3 regions of the Vreelandella sp. 21 genome follow, and region 2 is predicted to be linked to each of the others. Evidence: predicted binding sites of a transcription regulator. Region 2 holds the regulator's gene; each other region holds the start of a gene.
The links. The regulator FliA, encoded in region 2, starts transcription of late flagellar genes. The targets are predictions, from matches to a motif close to CTAAAGTTNNNNNNNNNNCNGCCGATA.
Positions count from the first base shown of each region.

Region 1: the regulator FliA is predicted to act here: its motif matches at 1,879-1,905, upstream of ACN06F_RS07285 (DUF4019 domain-containing protein).
Region 3: the regulator FliA is predicted to act here: its motif matches at 4,836-4,862, upstream of fliD (flagellar filament capping protein FliD).

Region 1 covers NZ_CP194673.1:1,559,773-1,567,145, reverse strand. Annotated here, with positions in the region: gene ACN06F_RS07300 (Lrp/AsnC family transcriptional regulator) at 1-235, opposite strand, end outside; gene ACN06F_RS07295 (LysE family translocator) at 378-989, shown strand; gene ACN06F_RS07290 (antibiotic biosynthesis monooxygenase family protein) at 1,030-1,347, opposite strand; gene ACN06F_RS07285 (DUF4019 domain-containing protein) at 1,426-1,833, opposite strand; gene ACN06F_RS07280 (class I SAM-dependent DNA methyltransferase) at 2,004-2,747, shown strand; gene ACN06F_RS07275 (DUF1456 family protein) at 2,816-3,301, opposite strand; gene ACN06F_RS07270 (tetratricopeptide repeat protein) at 3,312-3,734, opposite strand; gene ACN06F_RS07265 (hypothetical protein) at 3,835-4,011, opposite strand; gene ACN06F_RS07260 (isochorismatase family protein) at 4,076-4,642, shown strand; gene ACN06F_RS07255 (GlxA family transcriptional regulator) at 4,617-5,642, shown strand; gene ACN06F_RS07250 (helix-turn-helix domain-containing protein) at 5,688-6,491, shown strand; gene ACN06F_RS07245 (carboxymuconolactone decarboxylase family protein) at 6,544-7,002, shown strand; gene ACN06F_RS07240 (YrhK family protein) at 7,048-7,257, shown strand.
Region 2 covers NZ_CP194673.1:133,082-140,454, forward strand. Annotated here, with positions in the region: gene flhA (flagellar biosynthesis protein FlhA) at 1-1,434, shown strand, start outside; gene flhF (flagellar biosynthesis protein FlhF) at 1,487-3,697, shown strand; gene ACN06F_RS00620 (hypothetical protein) at 3,694-4,272, shown strand; gene ACN06F_RS00625 (flagellar protein FlhE) at 4,407-4,835, shown strand; gene ACN06F_RS00630 (RNA polymerase sigma factor FliA) at 4,862-5,563, shown strand; gene ACN06F_RS00635 (motility protein A) at 5,603-6,418, shown strand; gene ACN06F_RS00640 (OmpA/MotB family protein) at 6,423-7,094, shown strand; gene ACN06F_RS00645 (diguanylate cyclase) at 7,118-7,373, shown strand, end outside.
Region 3 covers NZ_CP194673.1:3,373,066-3,380,438, forward strand. Annotated here, with positions in the region: gene ACN06F_RS15395 (glycosyltransferase) at 1-24, opposite strand, end outside; gene ACN06F_RS15400 (FliC/FljB family flagellin) at 198-1,520, opposite strand; gene fliD (flagellar filament capping protein FliD) at 1,770-3,173, opposite strand; gene fliD (flagellar filament capping protein FliD) at 3,405-4,757, opposite strand; gene ACN06F_RS15415 (hypothetical protein) at 5,141-5,470, shown strand; gene ACN06F_RS15420 (YqhA family protein) at 5,863-6,465, opposite strand; gene ACN06F_RS15425 (exopolysaccharide biosynthesis protein) at 6,531-7,124, opposite strand; gene ACN06F_RS15430 (TerB family tellurite resistance protein) at 7,174-7,373, opposite strand, start outside.

The DNA of each region.
Region 1 (7,373 bases), 1.4 Mb from region 2:
GGCGTTCTACCTTAATGCCCACAAACACCGTTAACTCCAGCCCGACGCTTCGACGATCAAGCTCCGCGTGATAGCCACGAATAATGCCGCTTGCTTCCAAGCGTCGCACCCGGCGTAAACAGGGAGACGGCGACAAATTTACTTTCTCTGCGAGCTCCACATTGGTTAAGCGAGCATCCCCCTGTAGCAACGCAAGAATGCGCCGGTCGGTAGCATCTAACTGACCACTTGGCATAAGTAAGCATTTCTCCACTCTTAGTTGGCACAAAATACCAATAACTGATGTTCCATGAGCGCAAATGGCAAGAAATCACTCATCAGTTTAACGGTACCATGCCCTTTATGAAGTCACTACGTGCAATTTTGAGGGAGCGGCCATGGAAATCGGTCTTTTTATTAGTGCATTAGCCATTGTTTACCTGATTCCAGGCCCAGATATGCTGTTGGTGCTACATACCAGCAGTACGCTGGGCCGTGGGCATGGATTAGCCACAGCGCTAGGGTTAGCCATCGCCCGAGGGCTGCATGTGGCGTTAGCCGGTTTGGGCCTGGCCGCCCTATTTGTCGCCGCTCCGTGGCTTTTTGATGCTGTTCGTTATCTCGGTGCTGCCTACTTGATTTGGGTGGGCGTACAGCTGATTCGTACTAAACGGAGCACCGATACTAACCACCCGCAAGCATCGCTCACCGGTAGCTATTACCTAGCCTGGAGACGGGGTCTTTTAACGAACCTACTGAACCCAAAATCGCTGCTGTTTTGTTCGGTGTTATTACCCCAGTTCGTTCACACCCAACAGGGTGACGTTGCGCTCCAATTTACTCTATTGGGGGCTGTGCTAGTGGGCGTGGGGCTTGTGTACGATGCGCTATATGCCTGCTTGGGAGCGCGGATGCAACGCTGGTTTGCCAGCCATCAAAAAAGGCAAACCCTGCAACGCTGGGTATTTGGAACACTCATTATTGGCTTTGCCCTAAGGTTAGCCTCTTAAACTTAATCAGCAAAAAGCCTGCCTAGGCTGCGTTAATATTTTAAATACCATAATCTCGTTCGACTTTGGCAATGCGCGTCTTAAAGTGCTGGTACCACTGCTGATGGCCTAGTCGCTGAGCTTCCTGATGCTCAGCGTGGGCTTTCCACGCTTTTATTGAGGCCAAATCAGCCCAGTATGACACCGTCACTCCCACCTCATTTCGGGCAGACTCTACCCCCAAGAATCCCGGCTGCTGTGCTGCAAGTTCAACCATTCTTGTCGCCATTGCGTCATAGCCATTATCGATCTCGGTGCGTTGTGAGGTAAAAATAACCGCGTAGTAAGGCGGCTCGGGCGTATTAGCAATACTAGGCATAGCAGCACCACCTTGATTCGTATTGGTTACGGCATCAGTCATTTACAAAAACCTGTTACAAAGAAGCACTACACAGAGCTATTGCACATAATAACCACTGACTCGCCACTCACCATCTTCAAGATGAGGTGTTATGGTTTCTATTCCTCTCGCTTTATTTTCAAACCGAGTATGGAAGATAAAAACCATGTAGTCGCCATCTGGTGCACCCGGCATTGATCGATAGTGAGAGACTTGCACTTTCCGACGTGATTCAACCGCGCCAAACTCATTGCGTGCTAACTCAATGATACGTCTAAGCATGCTAGGCGATAGCGGCGTTTTTAGTAGCGGCGATGAACTCTCCCAAGCTTGTTCAACCTCACCATTATCAATTGATTCTAACCACGCTAGCGCCGCTGCTTCTGCCGTATTAGCAGACGCCTGAGCATAGGTGACTAGGCTAAGCAGCATCGCAGCGAGAAGGTAAGCAGGTGATTTGGGCATGGCTGACTCTTGTGGCGGCTTGTTGGCTTTTAAATCTTAAGTGATTATCGGACGATGACCGAATTTCTTTAACAACAATATTCCCCTCGCTTCTAAAACCTTGCCCGCTCGTTTACTATGCGCCACCCCAATATTTTAGCGCCCACCATTAGGCTACTATGTCCGCCAATCTGTCCTCCAACGCACTCTATACCGATCTATCTGGCTACTACGATTTGATGTGCGTCGATATCGACTATCAAGAGCAAAGCAACGCCATTCGTCGACTCCATCAGATTTTCGGCAACGGCGGGCATGTGCACCTTGATTTAGCCTGTGGCACGGGCCCTCATGTCCGCCATTTTATTGATTTTGGTTATCTCAGTAGTGGTCTTGATATTAACCAACCCATGCTGGATATCGCCGCCAAGCGTTGCCCAGAAGCGCTTTTTTCACGGCAAGATATGAGTGCGTTCGAAGCCAGCGAACCCCTCGATTTGATCACCTGCTTTTTGTACTCGATCCACTACAACGATGGGATTGAAAAGCTAAAAGGGTGTATTTCCAGCGCCCATCGCGCACTAACACAGGGCGGCGTTTTCTATTTTAACGTGGTAGATAAAAACAAAATCAATAATGATTTATGTGTTAAACACAGTGCCAGACAAGATGACAATGTCTTCACGTTCCGCTCGGGTTGGCACTACGGCGGGCACGGCGAAAAGCAATCGCTTAGGCTGAGCATTGAAAAAACCAGCGCAGGCGCCACGCAAGTCTGGAACGACGAGCATCCGATGGTAGCGGTCAGCTTTACGGAATTAACCGCCCTACTGGCGCCTTATTTTGAGGTGCATGTATTTGAGCACAACTATCAGACCATTACCCCTTGGGATAACCTTTCAGGCAATGCGATTTTCGTCTGCGTGAAGCGTTAGCGTCGATAAGGCAGAGAGGCCTTGCACTACCTCTCCTACCGTTACCGTGTGACATAAAGCGTGTGAACTTAAGACTCAGAACCTGCGTCGTTCGAGCCAGGCCGTAGCTGGCGTTGAATACCGAGTAAGAAATTACGCAGCATTTGATCTTTACACTCACGGTAATTTTTATGGCTTGGCTTACGGAAAAAGGCGCTGAGTTCATGGTGGCTCAGCGGTAAGCCCACCAGTTCAAACACTGCCAAGATATCGTCTGCTTTTAAATTCAGTGCAATGCGCAGCTTCTGGAACACCATATTATTGTTTAGTTGTGCTTCAGGCGCAGGCTGCGGGCCTTCACGCTTGCCACGTTTAAAGCTGATAAAGCCATTCAGAAACGCCGCCAACTCTCTATTTTTCATCGTGACAAAAGCGTCATCTTCGTCTTTTTTCAGCCAAGCAGTGACCTGCGCTTGACTCACACTGACGTCAGCCAGTGAGAAGATGTCCACGATGGTGCTGTCTTTTAAATCAAAGGTGTAGCGGATGCGGCGAAAAATATCATTATTCGTCAAAATAGGCTTCCTAGTTGGTCGTTAGCGTTTCAAGCAGCTGATCGATTTCTGCTTTCAGCTCATCATCTTCAATGCCTTCGGCGCTGGCTTTCGCATGTTGCAATCTTTCGATGGCGTCATCCGTTTGACCTAACTGTACTTGCAACGTTGCCATGGAGAAACCGATAGAGGCCATATGGTCTTTCGAGTTCTTAGCAATGGCTTTCTCAAGTGCCTTTTGGTAAATCGGCAGCGCATCCTCTAACTCTTCGGTAAAGTCGGCCAAGGTTTCCCACTGCTCTGGGTGGTCTTTATCGGTGTTTTCGTTATCGGTGCAAATCGCCTGCAACTCGGCATAGAGCGGATCAAACGCTTCTCTGTCATCTTTAGCCGCAGCTTTCATTAGCCGTTCAGCTAGTTCATAAACCGCTTTATATATTTTGGTGTTAATCATTACCAACCACCTTCCTTTCATTAAAACAAACAACAAAATCAACCAACAAGCCGACTTATCTAGGTATCTTCGATAAAAACCATGGAAGCCAGCTTGATAGTTAAAAGTCACGGTAGCGGTATTCCACCATAATCACGCTATTATAGCCTTTGATAGCGCACCACCGGGTGATCATTTTACAGCTTTCGATATCAGCAAGGTGGCTTTTCGCTTCTTGCCGACACTTCCCGCCATCAGCCAATACTTGGCCGAAATTGACCGCTTTTAGACCGCGCAAGGTATCGTTGGCTGAAATGGGAATAGCTAATCTGTAGCCTCACTTCAACACGATGAGATTAGCCATGACCCAGTCTAAAACCGCTCTGCTATTAATTGACGTTCAAGCCTCCTTCCCCGCCCGCGATTATTGGGTAGAATCTCTGGCACAAGCATGGCGCCTCAAGCAACGGGCGGTGCTAGACGCGGCGCAGGCAAATAACATACCTGTTGTGCGCATTTTTCATGAAGCACCCGGTAGCCAAGGCGCTTTTGACCCCGCTAATGGCCTAATTCGCCCGCTTGATGGTTTTGACGATGAAGCGGCGGTGACCTTCCATAAGCGTGTTCATAATGCATTCAGCGATACGGAGCTTGAAAATTGGTTACGCGAACGCGACATTACGCAACTTGCGATTAGCGGTATTCGCACAGAACAATGCTGTGAGACAACCACCCGGATAGCGTCAGATTTAGGTTTTAGCGTTGATTTTGTCAGCGATGCAACGCTAACGTTCCCTATGACGCGTAACGGCATTACATGGTCAGCTGATGATATTAAGGCACGTACCGAACTAGTACTTGAAGAGCGTTTTGCGCGTATTATCAGCACACAAGACTTGATCAATGAGTGGCAAAACACGCGTGAGTGAAGAGCAACAAAACAGTCAACCGCTCCCCAAAAGAGCCAACACCTTGCGGATTGCGGTATTGATGATGCCTGGCCAAGTGCCGCTTGACTTGGTCGGGCCTCTTCAGGTCTTGCAGTGCGCCGACCGGCTTTCAATAGATGTTGAGGTTTGCTATGTCGGCCCAAAGACCGCTATGCCATGGTTAGGCCCGCTGACGCTTAGCGGCATTGACCCGTTACCGGAACAGCTTCCCCCTCAACACCTACTGCTAATTCCAGGACAGTATCGCAATAGCGTTGAGCCATTGGCGCAGCAAGAGTGTGTTAGTTGGCTTAAGGCAAACGCATGCTATGCGGACACACTGATGACAGTTTGCTCTGGAACGCTGTTACTAGCTGACGCAGGCTTGCTGGAGGGGCGACGCTGCACCACGCATCACACATTAATCGAGCAGTTACAGACCAAAGCGCCAAAGGCCAAGGTGCAAAGCGATTGTATTTTTATTGAAGATGGCCGCTATTTAACCAGCGCTGGGATTTCAACCGGTATAGATACCATGCTCTACTGGCTTACCCGCGCTTGCGGCCATTCATTGGCGCTAGCGGTGGCGCGAGAGATGGTGCTATATCTCCGCCGCAGTGGACAGGAGCCCCAGTTGGGAGCCTGGCTTGAGGGCCGCAATCATGTGGATGAACGGCTGCATCGCGTTCAAGATGCAATATGTGCCGCCCCCTCGCAAACCTGGCGTATTGAAACATTAGCGACTCAAGCAGCCATGAGTGAGCGCCATTTTCGACGTCGGTTCAAAAGCCTCACCGGCATGCTGGTGGGTGAATACATTATGGGGTTGCGCCTGCAACGCGCTAAAACATTAATGACCGAGACGCCATGGACGCTAGCAAGGGTTGCCGAAGCATCCGGTTTCGGTGATGAACGGCAACTAAGGCGTATCTGGGCTCGCCATGAGAAAGTACCACCAAGCGTATGGCGCCGGGCCAGTTCTCAAAAGCTGCTGGATTGAGACAATACGAGCTACCATTAGGAAAACATATCGCTGGTTGCCCCCATGACCGATCTTATCTTGCCAAGCAACGCTAATTATCTCAATTTTTGGCATCGCCTACCTGATCAGCGATTAGCCCCGTGGGTACAGTGCCTTTGGTCAATGGGTGGCTCAGGGGATGTTGCTGAACCCAGAACCGAAAAATTCTATCCCGATGCCGGCGCTAGTCTCAGTATCAAGCTTGATAGCTCTCACCCCATCATCACGCTCTGTTTTAACAGGCGCACGTTAATAGAAACACTCGACGCCCACACTCCATGCCTGGGGATTCGCTTTAAAGCAGCAGGCGTTCACTGCCTGTTAGGCTTGCTACCCGAAGCATTCGCAGATAAACCGCAGCGCTTAGATAACGAACTTGAAACACCGGGGTTACAAGGGTTAATGCACGTGGTAGAGCACCTCTACCACCTGGATGCACAACAGGGTTTACGCCTGTTAGAAACATGGTTGTTACACCGACTGAAGAGCCAGCCGCTGGTCAATAGCCGTACCCCCACGATTGTTCAAGCGATTGGAAAACTACAGCTCCCCCCTCAAGAGTTAGGCGCCACACTAGGGGTGACTAGGCGCACCCAGGAACGCAAATTAAAACGCGAGGTGGGCGTTACGCCAGGCCAATTAGTCGCCTATGCCCGGCTAGACCGTGCCCGTCATAGGCTACTTGAAACCGCGCTTCCCCTAGCGGAAATAGCCCTACAATGCGGCTACTATGACCAAGCTCACTTCACTCATGCCTTTCAATCACTCGCCTATGAAACGCCCGCCGCCTATCGCAAGCGTAAACTGTCGCAAATTTACAAGGCGTAAAAAAACCTCGACGTTAAGCTGAGTCCTCAACTTACTCACCGAGGTCACTCACATGTCGACTCGTCTCTCTCAGCAGTCTGTGTATCGCCTTGTCCCACGCCTAGCTAAAAACCTGACTGCATTAGGCAACGTTGCGGAAGATTCAACGCTTAACCGCACCATCGTTCACTTAGTCAACCTGCGTGTTTCGCAAATAAATCACTGCTGCTTTTGCCAACACATGCATTCCCAAGAGGCCAGAGACGACGGCGAGCATCAGGTTCGCCTAGACGTATTACCTGCTTGGCGGGAAGCCTCCTGCTTTAGCACACAAGAACGTGCCGCACTCGCCTGGGCCGAAGCACTCACACTCATCAGCCAACAGCCCTCCATTAGCGACGACACCTATCAAAACGCGTTAACTGCCTTTGGTGAGCAGGGGCTAATTGACCTAACTGCGATTATTGTGCAAATCAACAGCTGGAATCGGATATCGGTGGGCTTTCAGTTTGCCCCGGACATTCGTATCTAAGCCATCTTAGATACCTGACAATAAAACTTCAGATGGGTGAATGGAATGAACAGTGTGACGAAACAGCGTCAACAACTCCCTAACTTTCTGGGTCTCTTATCCAGTTTATGTTTTTTCTTTGGCAGTCTCTTATTCCTACCCAACAGCGCTATCTATGCAACCGTAGGCGTATGGTGTTTTGTGATGGGTTCACTCATCATGTTTATTATTTACGCAATGAGTATTAAAAATACGGGCAAAAGCACGTCTAGTTGAGCCAACACCCGACGCTTCTATAGCCGCTAGGGTTTTAGATACCTAGCGGCTTATAAAAAGGCCATGTGGCCAGCCTCCTTATGCATGGCTCGCTAGCACTTCCAGTTCTCAGTATT
Region 2 (7,373 bases):
GTCAATATCATCGGTGGGTTATTGATCGGTATGATGCAGCACGATATGGGTTTTGCTGATGCCGCTCGTACGTATACCTTGCTAACTATTGGCGATGGTCTTGTGGCCCAGATCCCTGCGCTGGTGATTTCAACCGCCGCCGGTGTCACTGTATCGCGCGTCAACACTGACCAGGATGTTGGTCAGCAAATGATCAGCCAGCTATTTATTAACCCTCAGGTCATGATCCTCTCTGCGATGGTGATGGGGCTGCTGGGCATGGTGCCTGGGATGCCAAACCTGGTATTTCTTATTTTTACAGCCCTACTGGCGGGCTTGGCGTGGTATTTGATTCGCCAAAAAGAGCAGGCGTTGGTAAAAGAGGAAATCTCAGCAGCGCCACTGCCCCAGCAAGAGTCACCGGAAGCCAGTTGGGAAGATGTGCAACTGGTTGATACGCTGGGGCTTGAGGTGGGGCATCGGCTTATTCCCCTAGTGGACTCCCGCCAGAAAGGGGAGCTGCTGGCTAGGATCAAAAGTGTGCGCAAGAAGTTTGCCCAAGAGGTGGGGTTCTTACCGCCCGTGGTGCATATACGCGATAACCTGGAACTGCCGCCGAATACCTACGTACTCTCTATGAAGGGGGCTGAAATTGGTCGTGCGGATGCACAGCCGGGCAAATGGCTGGCAATCGACCCAGGTCAGGTATCAGGCGAATTGCAGGGAACGCCCACCCAAGATCCGGCCTTTGGTTTGCCCGCCATCTGGATCGATGCCAATCAGCGTGAACACGCCCAGGTATACGGCTATACCGTGGTGGATGCCAGTACGGTCATTGCTACTCACTTAAACCACCTGCTGCATCGCCACTCGCCAGAAATGCTGGGGCGGCAAGAAGTGCAAAAGCTGCTCGATAAGCTGGGCGAGGATCAAAAGTCGCTAGTCGAAGAGGTGGTGCCGAAAGCCATTTCACTCACCGTGTTGCAACGTATTTTGCAGAATCTGCTCGATGAAGATGTCTCGATACGCGATATGCGCACGGTATTAGATACTCTGGCAGAACATGCTGGGCAGCAAAAAGATGCTAATGAACTGACCGCACTGGTGCGCATTGCCTTGGGTCGAGCGATTACCCAGCAGTGGTTTGCCGGCCAGGAAACGCTCAACGTGATGGGACTCGATGCCCAGTTAGAGCAAGTGCTTATGCAGGCCATGAATGGTAACGGTGCGATGGAGCCCGGGCTTGCTGATACGCTCATGACGCAGGCACAAGAGGCCCTGGAGCGCCATGAAGGTAGCGGTGAAGCACCGGTGCTGGTCGTACAACATTCGCTGCGTGCTGTTCTATCACGTTTCTTACGTCGGCGCGTGCGTCATTTGGTGGTGATGTCTCAAGCAGAAATACCGGATGACCGTACGTTACGAGTCACTACGGTAGTCGGAGGGCGAGGATGAGACTGACGCAGGACATCCGTTCCAAGCCATCAAGAAGAGGCGCAGGTAAAGCATGAGCGTGAGACGATTTGTTGGAGCAAACAGCCGCGATGTGATGCGCCAAGTGCGCGAAACATTAGGTGATGACGCTTTAATTGTCGCCAATCGCCGTACCGAGGGTGGGGTTGAAATATTGGCGATGGCGGATGAAGCGGTCGATCATTTTGAACCTTCCCCTACGTCGCCACCTCCACCTACCCCAGCTCCCCAAATCGCCTTTTCAGCGCAAGATTCAGATCCGCTGCAGGCAATGAGTGAACGCTTGCTGCGCGAGATGCAGGAAATGCGGGAGCTGATTTCCCAGCGGCAGCCAACTGCCGATTCGCCCGTCTCTGCCACCACTGACGACCCTATCTTTCGTTTGCGCCAGCACCTGCTTAGCGTTGGTTTCAGCGAGGAGCTAAGCGACGAGGTGCTGGCGGCGCTGCCGACGTCATTGGTTCAGCCGGATGCCGATAGCGCGCTTGCGATGGAGTGGCTTCGTGGGCAGCTAATGGCGCGGTTACCCGTACTGAAAGAAGAAACCGGCTTTTTCGATCAAGCAGGAATTGTCGCGCTGGTGGGGCCAACAGGAGTGGGGAAAACCACCACCACTGCGAAACTAGCAGCACGTTTCGTGATGCGCCACGGTACGCGCCCTGTGGCCCTTGTCACCACTGATAGCTTTCGTATTGGTGCCCACGAACAGCTACGAATTTATGCCCGCCTGCTTGATACCCCCATGTATGCCTTAGACGCCGAGCAACCGATTGATGAGCTGGTCGGACGATTGCAGGGTAAACAGTGGGTGATTATCGACACCGTCGGTATGAGTCAGCGTGACCAGCGTGTGATTGAGCAAATTGCCCATTTGCAGGGTGGGCAAGCGTCCGTCCGCTTAGTGCTGCTGTTGAATGCAGCTAGCCAGCCTGAAACATTGGAAGAGGTCGTGTTGCGCTATCGCCAAGCCGCACGGGCGGCTGGCGCTGAGTTAGATGATTGCATTATTACCAAGCAGGACGAAGCTGGCCGGTTAGCCCCCGTGCTAGATATTGTCATACGCCATGGCTTGCGGGTGTTATTTGGTTCGTACGGGCAACGTGTTCCAGAAGATATGGCGGTTGCGAACCCTGCTGCGCTGATCGATCAAGCGCTTAATACCCCATTGGGAAGGGTGCGTGAAGGGCGATCTTCGACCTCCGCTTCGCAGCCTCACTCGGTGAGTCTGCCGCGCTGGTCGCGAGACGTGCTGGGGCAAGGGCGCCGCCTCAGCTCTGTGCTGACGCGGCTGCGTGAAAGGATTATTGGGTTTTCAGCGTTAGAGTCGGTATGGGATATCGCCTCCTTACCGGGCGTGGTGCAAGACAAACGCTTGGATGCACTACTGGCTAGCGAGCCCTGCGCGGATAAGGGGCTGGGCATGGCATGGTCTCCCCGCCGTAATGAGCGAGGCTGTGACTGGTCGATGCCCGATCTTGGGCTAGACGCCGATGGCGGTTGGCTAGCGCTAACCAGCCTACAGCACCGTCAGCCCGCAGGCTGGCAATCACGGCTGCTGCGCCAGGGCGAAACGCTGGGGGCCGCCGTACATCTGCTCCCCGTATTTCCCGACCCCGCCACGTTAGCGTGGCTAGAAGCCCAACACTTGACCTGGATCACGCTAGTAGCTGCCACTCAGCGGGTATACTGTCAGGGCGAGCGTTATGTCCTGCGCCAGCTGTTCACAGATAGCCCGCTCACAGATCACACTGATCTGCGTTTTCGTGGGCAAACAGTGCAGCTGTGGCATACCCATATTGCTGTAGAGGACGCCGCTGGTACACCGCTGTTGGCATGGGTTGGTGAAGTTCGCGATCCAGAAAATGGCAAACGCATCGCGCGCCGCTACTGGTTAACGCCTGCCCGATTAGGTGCAGATGTGCGTTCGCTTCTGGTTATCCAACTGCAAAGCGAAGGGGTGTCTAGCCTAACCAAACGCGCTTGGCAGCAGTTGAAAGATGCGGATGATGGCGAAGTAAGCACGGAGGTTCGCTTATTGATGGCCAGCGGTATCGCCGCAGCAGCGGGACACTTAGATATCGCCAATGATGACGCTGCGATAGCACTGCGTTCCGATTTGCTAAGGTTATTGGGCACCACGCGTAAGCGGCGCGACACGGCGATGCTAGATGCGCTTGTTCACGCGTTTATGGCCCGTGACGCCATTCGTCAACTCAGCAGCGTTAGCCGTGAGGGGCTGGTATGAGTGCCCAGGATCAGGCAGCGGGCCTGCGCAAGTGGGCAGATTTACAGCGCCAGCAGCGCCAAGCAGAGTCAGTTGAAAGTGACCCCACGGGAGACGAACTTACGGCTGAGTCACTGACCGCTATGACCGACTCTTTGACGGTGCCGCCAACTGCTGCCCAAACGCAAACCACTGCACCGCCCTCGGTGCCGCAAAAGCCGCTTATCGTGATCGGTATGCCTAACGGTGGCGATCAGCAGGTGGCAAGAGTAAAAGGGCGCCTAGCCCAATGGTCTGTGCTGGGGCGACGTTGGGCTGGCGACCCGGATGATTGGGATATTCACATCGTCAATGCGGATGCCGCTAATCTTGGCCAACTGAAAGAGCGCTTTCCGCGTTGGGCGCTATGGATTAATAGCGATGCCGATGCTTTCGCACAGATGTATCGCTCGCTTCGGCAAGTGCAGGAGAACGGTGGCCCTAGGCAGCTGTTAGCACTGCACGAGCCAAACTTGCCGCGCAGAGGTCTGCTCGATAACCTGCGCGAAGCAGCCAGCTATTACTTGGATATAGAGCTTTTACTGCTGGCGCGATGACGCTAGCCTGACGCCATGTGGCCGTGCTTTAACAGTGGCTATCAAGCGTCTCTATAAGGAATAAAAATGTCTATGCTCGCTGGTTTCAAGAAGCGTTATTACAACACGATAGTTACGCACATAGTTTTAACATAATGGGCTATTTTGAGATCGCTAGCTTCAAGGTTGATAACTTCAAAACCGTGTTGGTGATGGCGCTAAGCGCCATCACCATGAGTGTTTATGCCGCTACGGGCAGTTGGAGTAGTGAGGTGCCTAGCGTACTGGTCGCGATGAGTGACCGAGCTGTCAGCAGCCAGCCCATTCAACCACCGGCAGGGGCGCAGGTAGAGCATGCTGCGATAGAGCGTATTCATTGGCGTTTTCAAATGCCGGTTAATGCGCCGGTTAATGCGTGGCTATGCCACCCTGAGCAGTGTGTTCCTTTGACTGCTATGCGAGGTTCAACCACTGCGTTAGCCGGTAAACAGGTCAGTGGGCCGCTGTACTTTCGTTTTGCGTTGACGCCGGGCCAGCGCCCGGTACGGGTGCAGGAACTACAAGTGATTGTGAATTACCAGTGAACAGAGTTCAGCCGTGAGGCACGAGGATGTATACAGCACAAGGCAGGATTAAACAGAGCGAGCTGTTAACCCAATACATGCCACTGGTAAGACGTCAGGCCTTAACGCTGCAGGTAAGACTACCCGCAAGTATTGAGTTGGATGATCTTATTCAAGCCGGCATGGTGGGCTTATTAGAGGCACTAGGGCGTTTTGATGCGACCCAGGGGGCAACGTTCGCCACGTTTGCAAGTCAGCGTATTCGCGGTGCCATGATGGATGAGCTGCGAACACGTGACTGGTTGCCGCGTAGTGTACGCCGCTCTGCCAGAGCTGTGGATGATGCGGTGCGTCGTCTTGAGCAGCAGTTAGGGCGCCCGCCGGAAGAGGGTGAAATCGCGCGTGACCTGGATATGCCGCTTAGTGAGTATCAGCAATTGCTCAACGATACGAACAGTGGCCAGTTGTTGCCCTTTGAAGAGCTGGTGGCCGAAGGGGCCGAGTCTGCGAAAGAGGAAGCCACTAACCTGCCCTTCGAACAGTTGTTAGATAAACAGCAGCGTCAGTCGTTAATTGATGCGATCGATGCCTTACCTGAACGTGAAAAACTACTGATGGCGTTGTATTACCAAGAAGAGCTGAACCTTAAAGAAGTCGGGGCGGTGCTGGGTGTGACTGAATCCCGTGTCTCCCAGCTTCACAGCCAAGCGATTAGCAGGCTTCGCGCTCGCTTATATGACACCACCTAACGCTACTATCAATCACGAATAACCGGCGAGGAGCCGTTGATGAACCCATCTACGCTGATCGGTATTTTTGCCAGCATGCTTTTGCTGGTAAGCGTGCTGTTTTTTACTGCAGAGTCGCCAGAAAGCTTTATCAACTTGCCGGGGCTAGCCATTGTGGTGACGGGCACCTTGGCGGCTACCTTTATTAGTTATCCGCTGAAAGAAGTGCTACGCGTGGTGCGCCTGGTGGGGTTGGTGTTTCGGCGTGAAAACACCTATGTGCGAGATGATATCAACGAACTGGTTTCCATGGCACGGCTGTGGTTCAAAGGCGATGTCAGGGCGGTTGAGAAGGAGCTAGAGCATACCCGTAACCCCTTTTTGCGCACCGGGATTCAACTGGTGATTGCTAACACGAAAGAGGACGAAATTTTCGATATGCTGCGCTGGCGAATCGCACGATTAAAGGCGCGGGAGCATGCTGAGGCGCAGATATTTCGTACCATGGCCACCTATGCGCCCGCGTTTGGCATGATTGGCACCTTGGTGGGGCTGGTCAATATGCTGGAAGTGATGGATGCAGGTGACCTTGACGTTATTGGCCCGCGCATGGCGGTGGCTCTGCTGACAACGTTCTACGGTATTCTGCTCGCCAACCTGGTGTTCAAACCGATTGCCGTCAAGCTAGAGCGGCGCACGGAAGAGCGACTTATCACCATGAACATGGTGCTGGAGGGCATTTCGCTAATTACTAAACGGCGGCTGCCTTCTTTTATTGAAGAAACGCTCAACTCCTTTGTGGCTAATTATCATGACGAGATCCGTGATGCCTCTGTAAAACCGCGGCCAACAGTTAGTTCTGCGGCAAAAGGATAGCGCTATGCTAGATCGTGATTCACGGCACGCACTGGAATTGCCCACTGTGTCAGGGGAGGGCGATGAAGGTTGGCTAACGAGCTATTTAGACGTATTAACGCTGTTAATCACGCTGTTTGTCTTACTGCTTGCATTGACCCCGCCGGGGGGAGGGGAAGCCTTTGATCGCGATAGAATGCGTTCTGCAAGTGCTATCACCTCGCTTCCGTTGGCCAGCTTAGCAACCGGTATTCATCCACAACACAGCGGGCTAAAGCCGCGAATGACGGAGCTTAATATCCCAGGGGTTAGTGTCTCTCAAGGTGAAGAAGGTGTTACGCTGCGTATCGACGACAGCTTGCTTTTCCCTAGCGGTGACGCCGTACTAACGCCCCAGGGGCAAGATGTGTTAGAAAGCCTTCTGGCAGTGTTAGCATCCTTTGAGGGTCAAATTTCAGTAGAAGGGCATACGGATAATGTTCCCATTGCTACCTCTCGCTTCCCCTCAAATTGGGATCTCTCGGTAGGGCGCGCCATTGCGGTGGTCCGGCATCTTGAGCGCCAGGGAGTTGCTATTTCACGTATGCGGGCAGTCGGTTACGCCGATACCCAACCCATGGAAAGTAACGCAACACCGGAAGGTAGATCTGCCAACCGGCGCGTTGAACTGTTGCTAAGGCAGCAGACTGAGGGGTAAAGAGATTTCTTGAGGCCATCTCTGTGTTGAAGCATCACTCGCTACTACAGTCGTTCGGTGCATTACTGGTGCTCGATGCTGACTGCCGGCGCATACAGGCGTTTAGTAGCAACTTTGTTGAATTGCTGAGAATAAGCCTTCGTGAGGGGTGTCTCCCAACGCTCTCCAGCGTTCTAGGCAAGCGCTTAAGCCAGCGCGTACGCTACGAGCTACAAGGTCAGCAGCGTTTGCCGGGGCCGCTCACCTTTAAGTGTCCCGCTCGATCAACCCGTTTCCAGT
Region 3 (7,373 bases), 810 kb from region 2:
AAGTGCGGTTTTTTTTCTGGACATGGAGCTACTCAGTCAAAAAGATGGTTTGTGCCAGTCTACCTAATAACGCTTTTGCCTAACGCCAGAATTGGTAAATGAAAGCGATGTATTTAAAAAAACCGGCCCCCAATGGGAGCCGGTTCATTGTGCTACTTAGTGATAGAGAAAAATCTCTATCGAAGCTAAGTCTCAGATTAACCCAGCAGAGAAAGTACGTTCTGCGGAATCTGGTTAGCCTGTGCCAATACAGAAGTACCGGCCTGCTGAAGAATCTGTGCACGCGTCATGTTGGCTACTTCTGTTGCGTAGTCAGCATCTTCAATGCGCGAACGAGCAGAAGACAGGTTGGTTTCGTTAGTATTCAAGTTCGTAATGGCATCTTCAAAGCGGTTTTGAACAGCACCTAACTCCGAGCGCAAGCTGTCAATGGTGTTAAGCGCATCGTCAAGCTGTTCCATTGGATCAACATCTTTATCTCCAACAGAGAGTTCACGACCACGAGTGACTTCACCATCTTCAGCAATATTGGCATTGAAATAGACGTCATTGCCTTCTGCATCAACGTCTTTGATTACATAGCTGGGCGCATCATCCGGATCATTACCGTAGGTGCCTGTGTATGCGTACACATTACCAGCATCTGCACCCGTAATGGTTTGATCGAATGTAGCCTCCTCAACGACGGTCGTAGCACCCGCCGGAGAGGCTATCGCTCCGAGCGTCAAGCTGCCATCTCCTCCTACTGTAACAGCGTAGGTACCATTACCACCGGATGCTCCACCAGAACCATCTGTGTCTTCGCCACCAGCATATTCGACAAAGTAATCGCCGCTAGCATCTACGAGGAAGTCACCAAATGAGCCAGTAGCACCAGTGGAACCCGAGCCAACATCAGCTCCTGGTGCAGCAAAATCAGCTGCAGAGAGTCCGGTAGTGGCTTCAACTGTAGCTGTGTTTGTGCCAGCAACAGCACTTTCCTGAATACCGTCAAGCAGTTGGAAACCATCAAGTCCTAAAGTGTCGCGATTAATAGCGGTCAAATTAACAGAGATAGTTTCTCCGTCATTGGCACCCACCTGTATGCTGAGTGACTGAACGCCTGAGTCTAGAACTTTAACGCCGTTGAAGTCGGTCTCTTCAGAAATACGGTCGATTTCATCCAGACGCTGGTTAATTTCGTCTTGAATAGACTGAAGGTCATTCTGGCTGTTAGTGCCATTAGTGGACTGGACCGCCAGCTCACGAATACGCTGAACGTTATCGTTAACTTGGTTTAGCGCGCCTTCAGCAGTCTGAGCAACGGAAATACCGTCGTTAGCGTTACGCTGAGCTTGAGCCAGACCAGTGATCTGGGCAGTCATGCGGTTAGCAATAGCCTGGCCGGCCGCATCATCCTTGGCACTATTGATACGCAGACCAGAGCTCAGACGCTCCATAGAAGTGGTCAAGGCGTTTTGTGATTTGGACAGGTTGGACTGGCCAATCATGGAAGTAATGTTGGTATTGATCACTGACATGGTGTGATTCTCCTTGCATGAACACTGGCCGGTAGGCCTGCTAATCGGCCACTTTGTGCGCCGTTATTAGAATTAACGGCACGGCGAGAGGAATCTTTAGGGTGGTTAGTAAAAAAAGATGTAATGTTTGGTAACTGCAGGGTGAGAGGCTTACTTTTACTAGAGCAACAAAAGGGCGGCTTGCGCCGCCCATTGCGGGTGCCTCGCTTCGCTCGTTACACCGCACTACTAATAGCGAAGCATTATGGATTATTTCTTACGGCCTAACTGACTATCCAGGGCGTCGAACTGCTGGGTGAGGTAGCTGCTCATGCTGTTCATCTGGGCAATCATCGCATCTAGCTGACCGAACTGGGTGCGGTAACGGGAGATGGTGCCTTCAATGGTTTTTTCCATACGCTCGAAACGGTCGTCCAAGCTTTTAACACGGTTTTCCGCGCCGCTAATCGCCAGTTTGACTACGCCGTTATTGCCCAGCATCTGTTCGATGGTGGTGTTTAACTTACCCGCCATACCGTCACCCTCTTTTTCACCAGCAAAAAAGTCATTGAGGGCTTGAGGATTATTGGCGACTAGATCGTTTAGCACATCGTCATCGACCTTGAGCTTGCCATCTCGTTGCAGAGTGATGCCTAGTTGGTTAAGGGTCGATAACTCACCGCCTTCTACTCCGCCGGTTAGCACGCTACGCAGCCGGGATTCGATAGTACGCACGGTATTGTCGCCCACTAGCTCGCCAGCGGTTTCGCTATCGCCGGTAAAGCTGGTGAGTTTGCCAATGGTGCCTTTTAGGTCGTTAAACGCTTTTACAAAGCCATTAATCGCTTCGCGCTGCTTTAGCGTATCGCGCTCAATATTAATAGTACTGGAAGCCGTTTCGCCCTCGGCAATGTTGAGATCCGTGAGGTTGAGCGTTACGCCTTGAATAGCGCCTTCAATACTATTTTCCGCACTACTAATCGCAATGCCATTAACCGTAAGCGCGGCATTCTCCCCTGGGCGCTTTGTTGTCGCATCTTCAGCAAAGGGGCCTGGCACCTCGGCGCCACCGGCATCAACAAAACTAAAGCTTTCAATAGAAGCGTCTGCGCCAGTGGTTTTAGAGCTAAGTGCCAGCCGGTAGCCCGTGCCATCATTGATAATCGTGGCGTTCACACCGGCTTCTTTATCAGCGTTAATGGCATCACGCATATCAGCAAGGCTACTGCCTTCTACGATGTTGATATCGACGGTCTCACCATCGCCAAAGGTCAGCTGCAGCGCGGTCGCCCCTTGTAGGTCGAGCGCTTGGTCTTTGGTATCTACCCGGCTTGAAGCCAGCGTGCCAGAGGTGGCCAGTTGGCTGACTTCTACCCGATAGCTGCCCGGCAGCGCATCAGCGGCAGCAGTCGCTTTAATAGCTTCTCCACCACCAGTGCCACGCACATTGGCGGAAAGGCTTTGGTAGAGCTTGGGGTCATTGATTTTGGCGACCGCATCTTGAAACGCGTTCAGCGAGGTTTGAAGTTGACCGAAAGCAGAAATTTTTGCCTGCTGCTGTTTCTTTTGAAGCGTAATTGGCGCGAGTTTGCCCCGCTCAGCCGCTTGAAGCTGATCAAGCAAACCAGTGAGATCAAGGCCAGAACCAACGCCAAGAGAGGTTATCGTCGCCATGCGGGGGTGTTCCTCAGTGCAAAAGGCTAAACCACAATACCCAGGCGCGCATGCACACGCCCGTTCATTTAATGTAAGTTTATCGGCAGAAAAGCGTGCAACTTTAGCGCCTTTTCACGCCTTCGCCGCTTTTCATACTTTTTTACTAGAAATGAGGATTTTCTAATAAAAACGCCTGCAGGAAGCAGGCGTTAGTGCAGACATTCAACAATCACTAAAATACGTTAGCGACTATTTACGCCCAAGTTGAGCGTCAAGGGCATCAAACTGCTGGGTTAGATAGCTGCTGGTTTGGTTCATCTGGGCAATCATGCTATCTAACTGGCCGAACTGGGTACGGTATCGGGAAATGGTCTTCTCAATGGTTTGTTCTGTACGAGTGTAGCGCTCTACAAGGGACTCCACACGATTTTCCGCTCCGGTAATAGCTCCTTTCACAGCCCCGTTAGTGCCTAATAACTGATCTAGGCCTTGGTTTAACTGGCCTGCCATACCTGAATCGTCGGCGTCACCGGCGAAAAACGCCGAGAGCGCATCCTGGTTATTGGCAATGGCGTTATCCAGTTCGCTTTCATCAATAGAAAGCGTGCCGTCGCGCTGTAGCGAAATACCGATATCGCTGAGCATTGAGAACTCACCTTCGATACCGCCACTTAATATGCTGCGCATGCGAGACTCCACAGTGCGCACCGTATTATCGCCGTTAAGCTCGCCTGCCACGCCGGTTTCCGCATTGAAACTGGTCAGCTCGCCGATGGTGCCCTTGAGGTCGTTATAGGCATCGACAAAGCCCGTAATCGCTTCACGAACAGCGCGTGTATTCTGCTCGACTGCCACGGTGCTATCGCCCTCTTCTTGAAGATTAAGCGTCACGCCTTGAATCGCCCCTTCAACCTGATTGGTAGGGCTGGTAATAGCAATGCCATTCACCGTCAACGCGGCATCGGTGCCTGCTTGTAGGGTGTTATCGGTGTCGGCGGAGAAAGGCGCTGTGCCTGCATCGGAAAAGCTAAAGCCGGTAATAGAGGCATCCGCACCGGTTTCGCTGGAACTAAGCGCCAGCCGATAGTTGGTGCCGTCGTTCACAATAGTGGCGTTAACGCCTGAATCCTCACTGGCATTAATCGCATCGCGAATATCTTCCAGGCTGCTATTCGCACCGATGGTGACGTCTTTACTGGCCCCGTCTCCGAATGTGAAGGTTAACGTTTGCTCAGTGGTCGTTAGCGGCGCGTCCAGTTTATCAACACCTTTAGAAGCCAGTGTGCCACGGGTAGCGAGTGTATCAACGGTGACGTTATAACTACCGGGCTGCGCTTCGCCGTCTGCCGTGGCAGTAATTGCATCGCCTCCCACATTCGTGGAAAGGCTTTCGTAAAGCGCACTGTCGTTTAACTCAGCTGATGCAGTTTGAAATTTGGAAAGCGCACTTTGCAGCTGACCATAAGCAGAAATCTTGGTCTGCTGGGTTTCCAGTTGACGCTCTATAGGCTTCAGCTTCCCTCGCTCAGCATCTTGCAGTTGATCCAGCAAGCCGTTGAGGTCGAGTCCTGAGCCAATTCCGAGTGATGAAATGGAAGCCATAAGTTACTGCCCTTTTTTTAAAAACGCCCAATACGCTAGCGCTGCTCATACGTAAGAATGTGATTTATTATTGAATACTATCGACCATTAAAGCCCAGACTTGAGCCTATTTGGCTTTTTTTACGTACGAAAAGGTAATGAATTGTAAAAGATGGCGCCTGTACAAAGCTCAAAAAAGCATAATGCCATCCATCGGGATTAACACTTTTCTGCGTATTCTCTAGTGACTTACATGGTGAATTATCTAGATGACAGGAATATGTCAGGAAAAGGTCGACGGTTGCTTTGACACTAACGAACTATAGACCTTGGTCTAACACTCGCATTGCTTTATAATGCACTGCAACAAGCCCATTTTGGGGCTGTTTGCAGGAGAACGACTTATGCCTTCCGAGGTGTCACAACCCGCATCCACCGTAGCGTCTGCCGCTTATCATGTGCAGCGCAGCCTACGCCACTGCCTTTCTACCGTTGCCGAGCTGCTTTACGATAACGGCCATGTGCTAGAAACCATTACCTTGCCGCAGCGTGGCCTTGCCCGACGCGAGCTGGCTCATTTGAAGGGGCATTGCCCTAGTTGGAAAACATGCCAACGGGTGCTTGAAGAGAGCGGTGCCGCTAAATTTAATGATTACGACCGCTTCGTACTGACGTCTATGGGACGGGAGCTAATGTTTGATATGTTTGGTCAGGGTGCTGCCGACTGCGCGTAATCGCGTTTGCTTTGCTCTGCACGTTCTAAATACGACGCTCTAAATACGACGTTTTAAATACAAAGCGCCCGCAGCCCCTTGAAAAAAGAGCTGCGGGCGCTTTTCTATTGGCGTGATGTGCTTAGCGCAGTCCAAGCAGCGATAGAATAAACAGCACAACAACGATTAGACCAATAATGTAGATAATGTTACGCATAACGGCACTCCTTGCTTTTGCGTTTAAAGGCTTGCTCCAAAGAAAGCAACACCTTGAAATAACACCTCTAGACTAGCAGTGATTGGTTATGTTTGCGTAATTTACCCTTGGTGGGCATTAAATCGCTCTCTTAAACCGTGCCAGCAGCTACTACTAGTGTGGCCATTGAGAATATGAACAGTGAAACGACGCTTCTCTACTCATCCTTATGCCCTAGACTCATAAAATAAAGCGCTGCGGCCAGCGCCAGCACCGAAAGCGCGAGATAGATGGCTTCCAGTGGCGTTGTGAAACGGATATCCACCACGGCGCGGAAAAACTCAATAATCACCGCCAGAATCACCACGCGGGCAATTTTGTCCTTGAGTTGATCCAGTGAGCCTACGTTAAACGGGTGCTTGGGATAACGCACTTCCGCCTGATCGATACGGGAAACAAACAGCCGATAGATACCTAGCCCGAAGATTAGCAGCACAATCGCTATTAAATACACATCAACGGCGATGATGATGTCTGGCACCAGGGTGTCGTGGATATCCTGAGAGCTATCAATCAGGTAGTAGCGCAGTACGTCACCCACCACGGTTAAAATATCCAGCGTGCCGACAATAAACAGCATTAGTGAGCCCAACAGGCTTGGCACTACCGCCAGCATTACCAGAAAGCGCGAATTCCAAAGCGCCGTTTCAATCCGCCGCTCCCAGGGGGATTGTTCACGGGGCGTTTTGGGCGCAGGCGGCAGTGCTGAATGCGGCGATGGTGATTTCGATGATGACTCAGACGGTGCTGGATCAGACATGGTGAGTGCTTGCTCCTTTTAAAAAGCCGCCAGCTTAGGCGGCGCTAGGATGATCGTACACGAACTTATAGCACGTTGATCAGCACAACCGTAAAGGTGACCCCGGTGAGTAGAAAACCCAGCGAGAGCATAATGCCGTCTCTGGCCACTAATCCTAAACCGAACAGTGTCAGCGCTAGGCCCGCACCGTTGGCGCTAAACGGAATAAACTCCATCGGCGGCATGGCTAGCGCGATAAGCAGGCACATCACGGCGGTGACGCGTATCCCGATATAGCCAGTCATCCACGCTAGGCGCACACCTAGTAAGCTATCAATCCACGTGGCGGGCTTTTTCATGTAGTGAATAGCTTTATCGAATTTGTTTCGGGAAATCGAGCGTTTTACCAGCCATTTAGGTAACCAGAAAGTTTCCCTGCCGATTAATAACTGAACGGACGTGAGCAACACCAACGCCGCCATAAGCGTTGGCATACCGGGAATATCACCGATGATTGGCGCGAGCGTAATCAGCCCGGCGACCAACAATAGAGGCCCAAATGAACGCCTGCCCACCGCGTGAACCACGTCGTCTACGCTTACCTTGGCTTTTTCACGCTCCATTCGCTCCATGGTGTTAATCAGTTCGGTTAAGTTCGATGCATCCTGCCTATCATTCATTGACGTGTCAGCGCTCCCTTCCTATGGTTTAGCGTCTATCCTGGGGGCATTATTCAGAGTGGGGCGTACTTTCTAGCTTGCTGCGAATAAAGTCGCTATGGCTGACGTGCAGGAGATCTGCCAGCCGCCGGATACGGTGCTCTTCGAGTGGGTCGATACTGCCGTCTGCCCAAGCAAGCTGCCACATTAACGCTACCAACTCGCAGCGCTGCTCATAACCGTAGTGCTCTTTTATCAGGCTGACAAACT